Rubinisphaera italica: one gene and its partner. The protein of the gene in region 1 binds, or shares a complex with, the protein of each later gene. Links are inferred from orthologs where the notes say so. Each region holds a gene or a part of one and is shown on either strand. Other genes may lie near its edges.

Region 1 (5,446 bases):
GGAGCGTTTGTCCCATCCATCCCGAAAACGGTCTCTGTCACAATCCAGCGACGGCCCTGTATTGATTGGGCTTTCGTCAATTCCCGTCGAAGTGTCGTCATATCTTCGTGGCGATATACTCTCAGTTTTGCCTTGGAGAGTCGACAACCATCAATCAGACAGGCATGATTTAGACGATCACAGAAGAGGATGTCCTCTTCTTGAACCAGCGATGCAATCGCTCCCTGGCAAGCTGCGTATCCAGATGAGCAGAGCAGTATCTCATCTACCGACTCAAAGTTCCGCAGAGCATCGCACAAATCTTGATGCGCGGGTGTCCAACCGGAGATCAGTACGCTGGCACGAGCTCCAACACCATATTGCTCGATCGCTTTAATGGCTGCGGATTGAATCGCAGGATCAAGCGAGTAGCCATGATAATCGTTACTGGAAAAATCCCAGAGCTCCCGCCCTTCAATTCGACATCGCCCCTGACCAAGCGGCTCTACAACACGACGAGTTCGGAGCAAATTCTGTTCTTTGATCGCGTTGAGTCGATCCCGAACGTCATCGTGGAAGGAGTTGCTCACGGGATGTAGTCTTAATTCCGAGCTTTAACTTATTTTTATATTGGACTGCAGAAAAACGCGGATGAAAAAGAATCTCCGGGGTGGCGGGGGCGCTCCGCTACAGCGGAAGCCCCCGGAAGTTCGATGATTCGGGGGCTTCTCTTCGAGAGCGCCCCCGCCACCCGAGTTTAGTGTTTTCCGTAATTGTTCTAATACGAACCGGTGGGTGACTAGGGACGCAGCACAGCGAAGCCCCCATATTCGTCGCCATGCCAAGAGCCTATCTTTTATAAGGCAATCTCGTGCTGGCTAAGTCGTTCGTAACCCGTTTCTGTAATTAAATAATTGTGCTCAATCCGCATGCCCCCGGTTCCTTCTTCGTAGGCTCCCGGTTCGAGGGTGACGACATCGCCTGCCTGTAGGATGTCGGTGCTGTCGGGGACGAGTATCGGGGCTTCCGGGTGACCGAGTCCCAATCCGTGTCCGGCATGATGTGTGAAAACATCTCCCTTACCTGCATCCAGATAAGGCTGTTTGACATTCTTATAAACTTCAGCACAGGAAACTCCCGCTTTAAGAGTCTCTTCGCCCGCTTTCATGCCAGCCTGACAAATCGCAAACAATTCTTTCTGGCCTTCCGTCGGTTCTGTGACTGCGAAAGTGTTGGTGAAGTCACTACGGTAGCCGCACAGAACGACCGAATAATCGAGAACGAATAAGTCGCCAGACTGCAGTTTATAATCGGTCGGCAAGCCCCCCTGTTTCGGTGAGGTCGGCGTGCAGGCGCGGAAGTCGCCGTAAACCAGACCGGGGCGGCCGGCTGCTGCGATGGCGGCCTTTTGAACTTCTCGATAAATTTCGAACTCGGAAATCCCTTCCCGGATCACTTCGCGGGCGCGTGCCTGACCGGCAGCCCCGGCTTTCATGCAAACTTTCATCAACTCGATTTCATCGGCATCCTTGCTGCGTCGCATCGATCGCAAAGTTGTTCCCAGATCGAGCGACGTTGAGCATTTGTTTCTCTTATCCGATTCTCCAGAGACCGAATGCGATTCACGATCAGAAGCAAGCACTTCCCACGCTCCGACCGGCAACCACTCTGCTTCGACAGAACCGGAACGACCATAGAGTCGCTCCGAAACCTGCTTAACCGCATTGAATAATGCGTGATCGCGATTGATGACCGAATGCTTGTGATCGTACCAGGGTTCAATCACTTCATGATCGACATGCACTTCCGCGGCAGCTGAGCGGACTGAGAAATTATCTCCCAGCAAAGTCGCGCCTCGATCTCGTTCGAGCAGCAGTAAGCATCGTTCTCCCAGAGAAAAACTGAGCGGCTGGACCATGAAGTTCGAGAGATATTGCACGTGACGCGGATCAGCGATCAGCAACCATTCTAAATGTTCAGGCACGTTGCCCCACAGACGTTCGCGTCGTTTTTGGCAACCTTCTTTTGTCAGCATGATTATTCCTTAAACTGTTTCAATAATATGGGGTGGTGGAGGCGCTCCGCTTTAGCGGAAGCCCCCGGAAGTTCTATATTCGGGGGCTTCTCTTCGAGAGTGCCACCCGCCACCCTGCATCTCTATTCAATTCCCTGTGAGGCCAACCAGCGTTCAGCATCCAGTGCTGCCTGGCATCCACTGCCGGCTGCGGTGATGGCCTGTTTGTAGTAATCGTCGGCGACATCCCCGGCTGCGAAAACACCTTCCACACTCGTATTCGTCCGGAACGGGACCGTCCATTTCACATAACCATTTTCGTGGGTTTCGATTTGCCCATCCAGGAAATCGGTATTCGGTGTATGCCCAATCGCTGCAAAGTATCCGGTTACTTCCAGGTCTTCGGTTTTGCCTTCTTCGAGAGCACTTTCGATACGAACGCCCGTCACGCCTTTCTTCTCGTCGCCGAGAACTTCATTGATGACTGAGTTCCACTTCACTTCGATTTTCTCACTCGCCAATGCACGTTCAGCCATGATTTTACTGGCACGGAACTCATCGCGACGATGGACGATGTAAACTTTGGAGGCGAATTTTGTTAGGAAAGTCGCTTCTTCCATCGCGGAATCTCCTCCGCCAACCACAACCAGCGGCTGATTGCGGAATCGTGGCAAGGCTCCATCGCAAACCGCACAAGCGGAGACACCCATGTTTTTATAGCGTTCTTCGGAATCGAGTCCGAGATAATTTGCTCGAGCTCCTGTCGCAATAATCACAGCATGAGCGACAATCTCTTTTCCCTGAAGCGACTTCAGTTTAAAGGGACGCTCAGAAAGATCGCAGCTGACGATATCGTCGGTAATCACTTCTGTCCCAAAATTCGTCGCCTGCTTCCGCATCAGTTCCATCAGTTCCGGACCGCTCACGCCCTTCTTATGATGCGTAGACTTCAATTCCTCGGCTTTACGTTCATCGAAAGCGGTTTCGAAATAACTGGTCATGTCTCCTGATGGAAAACCGGCATAGTTCTCAACTTCTGTCGTCAAAGCCAGTTGGCCAAGCGGAAGAGTCCCTTTGAGGCGGTTATCTTCAGTGAAAGCCCCTTCGAAAACGAGAGGCTCCAGATTGGCACGAGCCGTATAAATGGCGGCAGACCAGGCAGCTGGCCCCGAACCAATGATGATGATATTACGCGGTTTATTTTCAGCCATGAGGGCGATCCTTGCTTGAAACAGTACAAATTCTTTTTGTTGAGTGAGTTGAAAAAGACGAAAAATCGGCTGTGAAGTTCATTCCGAGCAGCTGTGCTGGAGACTCAATGAGAAATTTTCTGATATCTCAATATGAACCATAATAATTACGCTTCTCAGCGGCAACTGTGAGCAAGTTCGCAATTAAGCGTGAGTTGTTCCAAACTGCTCTTTTCAAAATCCGCTAAATTCACAAGATTATGTCATTCAATAACAGTAATTTAGAATATTAGCTCACTCAGGGACTCAGGAATCGATGGCCATTCGCTTTTATAACTCGCTCACAAACCAGTCCGAAGACTTTCAGCCCCTCGAAGCAGGCATTGTTCGCATGTATTCCTGCGGGCCGACCGTTTACGACTTTGCACATATCGGCAACTTTCGATCTTTCCTCTTTGCCGACCTGATTCGTCGGTTTCTGGAAGTAATGGGTAATGATGTCACGCACATCATGAACATTACCGACGTCGGCCACATGACCGATGATCATCTCGCGGATGGTGGCGGCGAAGACAAAATGGAAGCAGCCGCCAAGCGTCTTAAGGAAGATAAGAAATCGGGCAAGGTACCGGATGGGGCCATCGAAAATCCCGATGATCCTTATCAGGTCGCCCAGTTCTTTACCGATGCCTTCCTCGAAGACTCCCGAAAGCTCGGCTTGAAAATTGCGTTTGAGTATCCAAAAAATATTCCGCATGCGACCAATCATATCGAAGATATGCAGGAGATGATTGACGAGTTGATCAAAAGTGGTCATGCGTACGTCGGACCGGATGGAGCTGTGTATTACAGTGTTGAAAGCTTTCCCAAATACGGCTCGCTGAGCGGAAACACACTCGATCAACTGCGAGAAGGTTCCGGCGGTCGGGTGCAGCAAAACGATCAGGCCAGCAAAAAGCACCCGGCTGACTTCTTACTCTGGAAGCCCGATCAGTCACACATTATGAAATGGGATTCGCCTTGGGGAATGGGTTATCCCGGCTGGCACATTGAGTGTTCGGTCATGGCTCGCAAGCTTCTGGGTCGCGATGTTATCGATATTCATACAGGCGGAGAAGATCTCATCTTCCCACATCATGAGTGTGAGATCGCTCAGAGTTGTGGAGCTTCCGGGGAAGACCATTTCGCCCGTTTCTGGATGCACGCTCGCTTCCTGATGGTCGAAGGCGAGAAAATGTCGAAGAGTAAGGGCAACTTCTACACGGTTCGCGATGTGCTCGGCGGCAAAGTGACCGGCCGTGAAGTTCACCCGGCTGTTTTGCGATACGAATTGATTCGCTCTCATTACGGCAGCAATATGAACTTCACCGAAAAAGGCTTGAAGGATTCTGCAGCTGCCGTCCGGAAATTGAATGAGTTCAACGCGATGCTCGAAGCAAAAACGGGTGGAGAAGTGGCTGAAGTCGATAATTCTCATCCCGTGCTGGCAGGATTCCTCGGAGCCCTCTCCGACAACCTCAACATTTCCGGAGCACTCGGTGTCCTCTTCCCCTGGATGTCTGGCCCACACGAAAACCCTCAGGAATCTTTGGCGGTGCTGCGAACAATCAACCGCATTCTTGATGTCGCCCCAATGGAACACGCGGAAGAATTGCAGTCGGAATCGAGTGATGCAGGCGGGTTCGATCCAGCCGAACTCTGTAAAGGCATTGACGAAGCCCGAGCTAATAAGGATTACGGTCGAGCAGACGAACTGCGAAACCAACTTCAGGATGCCGGTTACGAAGTGCGAAACTCACTAGAGGGAACGATTGCGACGAAACAGTTGGCGTAAAATTTTTGGTTCAGGCGAGCCGAGCAAGTTATGGCTCGGGTGGGTTCGAGACACCAACGACATGTTTTTTGTAAACAACACACAATCATCGTGACAAAACCCGAGTCATGACTGACTCGGCTCGCCAATTTCAAATTGGATGGGCATCTCGAATGGATCGCTTCTGGCTATTGACGTGGACAACTTATGGTTCATGGTTGCCGGGAGATCGCCGTCGTTTTGTCGGGAAGGTTCTTAGCGAAGATGGTCTTAAAGAGATCAAGAATATTCCCGGAATTCCTTACGAAGAAGGCGAATCACGGTTAGAAGATTTTGCGAAATCGAGTATGAAAAGCTCGACCATCACTCTGACTAAGATTGATGCAGATGATGTTTTAGTTCAGTTTCAAGAAACCGCGTCGTATCGAAGTGACCGCCTTTTCTCCGTTG
Region 2 (4,531 bases), 2.7 Mb from region 1 along the record:
AAAAATCGGTATCCCATATATTGTTGTGCCGGGAGAGCAGCCTCGCGTTTCTGTGAAATATGAAGCCTACGGCGAGGAAAGTGATGCCGGGCCTTTTCCCCTGCCATTTGAGACGCCCGTCGAAGGTGAGCCGTTTGATCGCGGAGATCGTCATGCGATTGTGATTGATCGTGACAACTGGGTGCTGTACGAGTTGTATCGCGCGTTTCCACAGAACGGAGGAGCCAGCTGGCAGGCCGATAGTGGAGCGATTTTCGATTTGAAGAAGAATACCAAACGTCCACGCGGGTGGACCAGCGCCGACGCTGCTGGTTTACCGATCTTTCCGGGATTAGTCCGCTATGAAGAAGTTGGAGAACTCAAAGAAATCCGCCACGCGATTCGCTTTACACTCGACAACACACGGCAAGCTTTTGTTCCACCTGCTTCGCACTGGGCCAGCAGTAACGATCATCCTCTGTTGCCACCACTGGGGATGCGTGTCCGCTTGAAGCAGGATTTTGACCTCAGCAAGTTTCCAGCCGACGTGCAGGTGATTCTGCAATGCCTGAAAACTTACGGCATGATTCTAGCCGACAACGGCAGCGACTGGTTCATCTCCGGCTCCCCCGATGAACGCTGGAACAACGACGAACTTCGCACATTGCGGCAGGTAAAAGTCAAAGACCTGGAGATCATCAAAATGGATGGGTTGATGACACCTTATAGCTTTTAAGGTATTAGATTTCATAGAATAGGGTGGTACGCCCCTGAGCATCGCGAAGTGCGTGGTCTTGTGCAATCGCCACGCCCATTACTTCGTTCGGGGACGTGCCACTCAACTTTTACGCCAGAATCGAATGCAATAAGGACGCCGAGGGGATCCCCTCATCCGGCCTTCGGCTACCGCTCCCCAAGGAGAATATAAGATTATTGCACTGCTAAGCAGCTGAACTTTTTCAAAAGAGGGTGGCTGGGGTCGTGGCGAAGCTCTCAGATTCGTGAAGTGTGGCACTGGCAGAACCAGTGGCACACAATTCGAAAACATTGGACTACGCTGCTCGTTCTCTCAACGCTGGTTGGGAATCATTCGCTTCTTCAAGCTGATCCAGCAAATTGCGAATCACCTGCTCGGCTTCTCGGCGGTCGTTTGTGCGGGATTGCTGTTCGGCTTCCCAATCTTTGCGGGCGGCAATCAGGCGGCTGCGTTCCTGCTCGGCAATCTGCTTTTGGTGTTCCCATTTGATCAAACCATCGGTCATCCAACGGCGGGTAGCCGTCTCGTGTTTTTTGATCTCCTCAAGATACTCGTGTAACTTGTTGAAATCGTCGCGCAGTGTACTCGCGATCGTTTCCACTTGCATACGACTCTCTTGAAAGTCACTTGAAAGTCGCTCATGCAATTCCTGCATCCGGCTTTCATCGACGTCTTTCCCAGAAGCGACGGCCAATTCCGAACGGAAGGCTTCGATTTGCATCCGAAGTAGCAAGGTCTCGCGATGTTTGTCTTCGATTTCCGTACGAACAAGTTGAATTCGTTCCTGCTGATGCAATAAAAACGCCTGCTGACGATGCAACTGGTCTTGCTGTTCCTGATGCCGATGATTGAGCTGCTGGCGTTGAATATGCCATTCATTCTGATCTCGTTCGAGGTCGGCACGTTGACGATTTGTGGCTTCGCGCTCCTGTTCCAACTGTGCTCGAACGACACTTTCTTCCCGGTCGAGAGCCTGTACACGAACTTCCAGAATCTGCCGTGCTTGAGCGGTCTGCTTCTTAACCATCCGATTTTGCTCGGCGAATTTTTGCAAAGCTGCCAGCGATTTTTGAGAATCCTCCCTGGCGATCCGCTTCTGCTGTTCTACTTGAGTGCGCAAGCGTTCCAGATGATCTTCCTGGAGTTTTAATCGGCGAGTCGCCTGTGCCTGTTGATGAGAGAGGTCTTCGAGTTGTGTCTGACAGAACTCTTCAAACTGCTGCCGTTTGTCGGCGAGCATTTCGTCCGTTTCCTGCTGAACACGTGCAATTTCTTCCAGACGGGTGGTGCGTAAATGTTCGACTTCGTCTTCCGTTTCGCGGAGTCGTTCTTCCTGCTGAGCTTTTTCGATTTGCCAGGTTTTTTGAGCAGCGATCAACTCTTCCTGATCAATTTCAATTTGACGGGCTTCGTCTTCGAGGCGTTGCTGACGGCGTTCGACGGTTGATTCCCGCTCGGTCACCATTTCTTCACGCTGATCGAGATCGAGCTGAGTTTGCTGGACCGATCGGGTGAATTTCTCCTGACGTTCGTCGAGCTCTCGAGCTTTTGCGTCGACCTTCTGTTCCCGATGATCGAGCTCAGTCAGCCGAATTCTCAACTGATCGAACACGCGGCCCGCTTCGGAAAGCAGGGCATCTGGGGCAGGTTCAACCGGTTTTGTGGCAGGAAATTGCGGGCGAACAGTGGACGATTCCTTCAAATCCACTCGCGGTCTGTGACCAATCGACTGAGCCTCGGTTTTCTGTGGAAAACGAGGGGCAACTGGCTTCTGAGATTCCTCCGCTGAGGATGCATCGCTCACGGGGACTCCTTTCCCTACGAGACTGTCATTTCGTGTCCGCAGTGCGAACTGTGCAATAATTGCAATAAATCGTTACAAGCACGAAGCGCAAGCGAGTGTGTGCATTCTGCGTCAAGGACACACTCGCTTGCGCTTCGTGCTTGTATTTTCATCTGCTGCAGGGATCCTCCCTGAGAACAAGTGAAAAACAGCTGCGTCACTGATAACGACAATGACGCAACTGATGTTCTCATTGCAACTTCCGTGATTATAGGTGTTTATCGAGAGTTGCTGCAAGCTGTTCTTTCGGAACGACTCCCGTCAAACGTTCGACCAGTTCGCCACCTTTGAAGACCATCAGAGTTGGAATCGCGCTGATGCCGTGTTCTGAAGCGGTATTCGGGTTATCATCGGTATTCAGTTTGCCGACGCGTGCTTTGCCTTCGTAATCGTTGGCGAGCTCTTCGATGGTTGGGGTCAGCATTTTGCAGGGGCCGCACCAGGGAGCCCAGAAATCGACGAGAACTGCCTGATCTCCCTGCAATACTTCCGTTGAGAAATTGTCATCGGTAAACTCAATCACATTACCACCGGCCATTTTCGTAATCCTTGATTTTCGTCAGCTTGTGCCGGTCTTGGACCCGCGTTCCTGAACTGTATTTTGATAAAAAGTAAATTGAATCGACAACGATTCAGTAATTCACCCTTCGACAGCGTTATTATAGAAGCGTCGATTGTGGTGTCAACATTTTCGGGAATCCCCCAGTTTTACTCATTTGACCTTTTGCCAGACTTCGCAGACTATGCAGTGTAAGAACAAAATGACAATCTTTAATAGCCATTCCAGTTTCACCCAGACGGTTGGTTGGCAATGTTCATTCCTCTTCTCACATGCAATGTTGCTACCCCTTGTGGTTATATGTGCAGTAGTTTTTCATGTAGAGATGACATGGGCACAGGAATCGCCATTTGGGATCTCGGAAACACAGGCGGTTTCTGTTGAGAATCTCAGTCCCTGGCTGACGGAGATTCCTCTGAAAATCAAACGCACGGGTTTCCTTCCGGAAGAGAATGAAACCTATTACCTCGTACTCGGTTACGCCAGTTCTGCGAATTCGAAAGAAGTTAAGGATGCAGCGACTGATTTTTTGAAACAACGCTGGGAGCAATCCAAGTATAGTCATCTCCCTTTTGAACAATTCCCGGTTTATGTCGATATGTACCTCAATCCAAAAGCCTATCAGGGGCGGCCGGTCACCATGTCCGGGCATCTACAGCGGACTGTCATCAGTGAGCCTGGCAAAAATGAACATGGTGTCGATCAACTTTGCGAAGCCTGGTTGTACACGGACGACTCTCAATCGAATCCAACCGTCGTGCTTTCCACGAGCTTTCCAGAGGGCATGCCCATTGGTGAGCAGGCGATCGATCATGTGACCGTCACAGGCTATATTTATCGCATGTATACTTACGAAGCTCGCGATACGGGCCGTTTTGCTCCTGTTTTGATGGCTAATCACATTCAATGGACACCTCCGCAGGCTAAAAATTCGTCCGACTATTCACTCCTGCAGATCATTTTCATCTTTGGACTATTGCTCGGACTAAGCCTCTTTATCGCCTTGGTGTTGCAGCAACGCTGGCTAGTGAAACGCGAACAGGAACGCATCGCTCAAAGTTTGCTGGAAGAAGAGCCGCCGAAGTTTTAACGATTTTGCTTTCCCAGGATTATTTATTCCTTACTTCAATATTTACTTGAATCAGATTTTTATTCGCAGATGACTTACCCTCCCTCCGAGCCCATTGCACATCCTGTTCGACTTGCCGTTCTAATCTCCGGCGGTGGGACGACACTTGATAATTTCATGACGAGGATTCAATCGGGAGAACTGAAAGCAGAGGTCTCACTGGTCATCGCTTCGCGTCCCGATTGTGGCGGCATCGAAAAAGCAAAACGGCACGGTTTGCCGTTGGAAATTCGCCCGCGAAAAGAGTTTAATTCCGTTGCTGAA

What was found. The genes of interacting proteins can lie anywhere in the genome.
Region 2: the proteins of Pan54_RS24915 (region 1) and trxA are in contact, whole or in part, in a crystal structure (PDB 1F6M), measured with the Escherichia coli proteins. The link is inferred for Rubinisphaera italica from one-to-one orthologs.

What each region holds. Positions count from the first base shown.
Region 1 is NZ_SJPG01000001.1:6,502,286-6,507,731, forward strand. Bases 1,171-3,940 are described here. They hold Pan54_RS24915 (NAD(P)/FAD-dependent oxidoreductase), read right to left. Parts: upstream 3,205-3,940; coding sequence 2,137-3,204; downstream 1,171-2,136. Other genes in these bases: Pan54_RS24910 (M24 family metallopeptidase), read right to left, coding at 1,171-2,014; cysS (cysteine--tRNA ligase), read left to right, coding at 3,500-3,940. In the rest of the region: Pan54_RS24905 (aminotransferase class I/II-fold pyridoxal phosphate-dependent enzyme), read right to left, coding at 1-569; more of Pan54_RS24910, read right to left, coding at 836-1,170; more of cysS, read left to right, coding at 3,941-5,017; Pan54_RS24925 (transposase), read left to right, coding at 5,125-5,446.
Region 2 is NZ_SJPG01000001.1:3,796,635-3,801,165, reverse strand. The notes cover bases 1,453-4,432. They hold trxA (thioredoxin), read right to left. Parts: upstream 3,118-4,432; coding sequence 2,788-3,117; downstream 1,453-2,787. Other genes in these bases: purN (phosphoribosylglycinamide formyltransferase), read left to right, coding at 4,298-4,432; Pan54_RS14165 (hypothetical protein), read left to right, coding at 3,464-4,228; Pan54_RS14175 (hypothetical protein), read right to left, coding at 1,453-2,540. Also shown: Pan54_RS14180 (hypothetical protein), read left to right, coding at 1-715; more of Pan54_RS14175, read right to left, coding at 1,032-1,452; more of purN, read left to right, coding at 4,433-4,531. UniProt on the Escherichia coli protein: Participates in various redox reactions through the reversible oxidation of its active center dithiol to a disulfide and catalyzes dithiol-disulfide exchange reactions.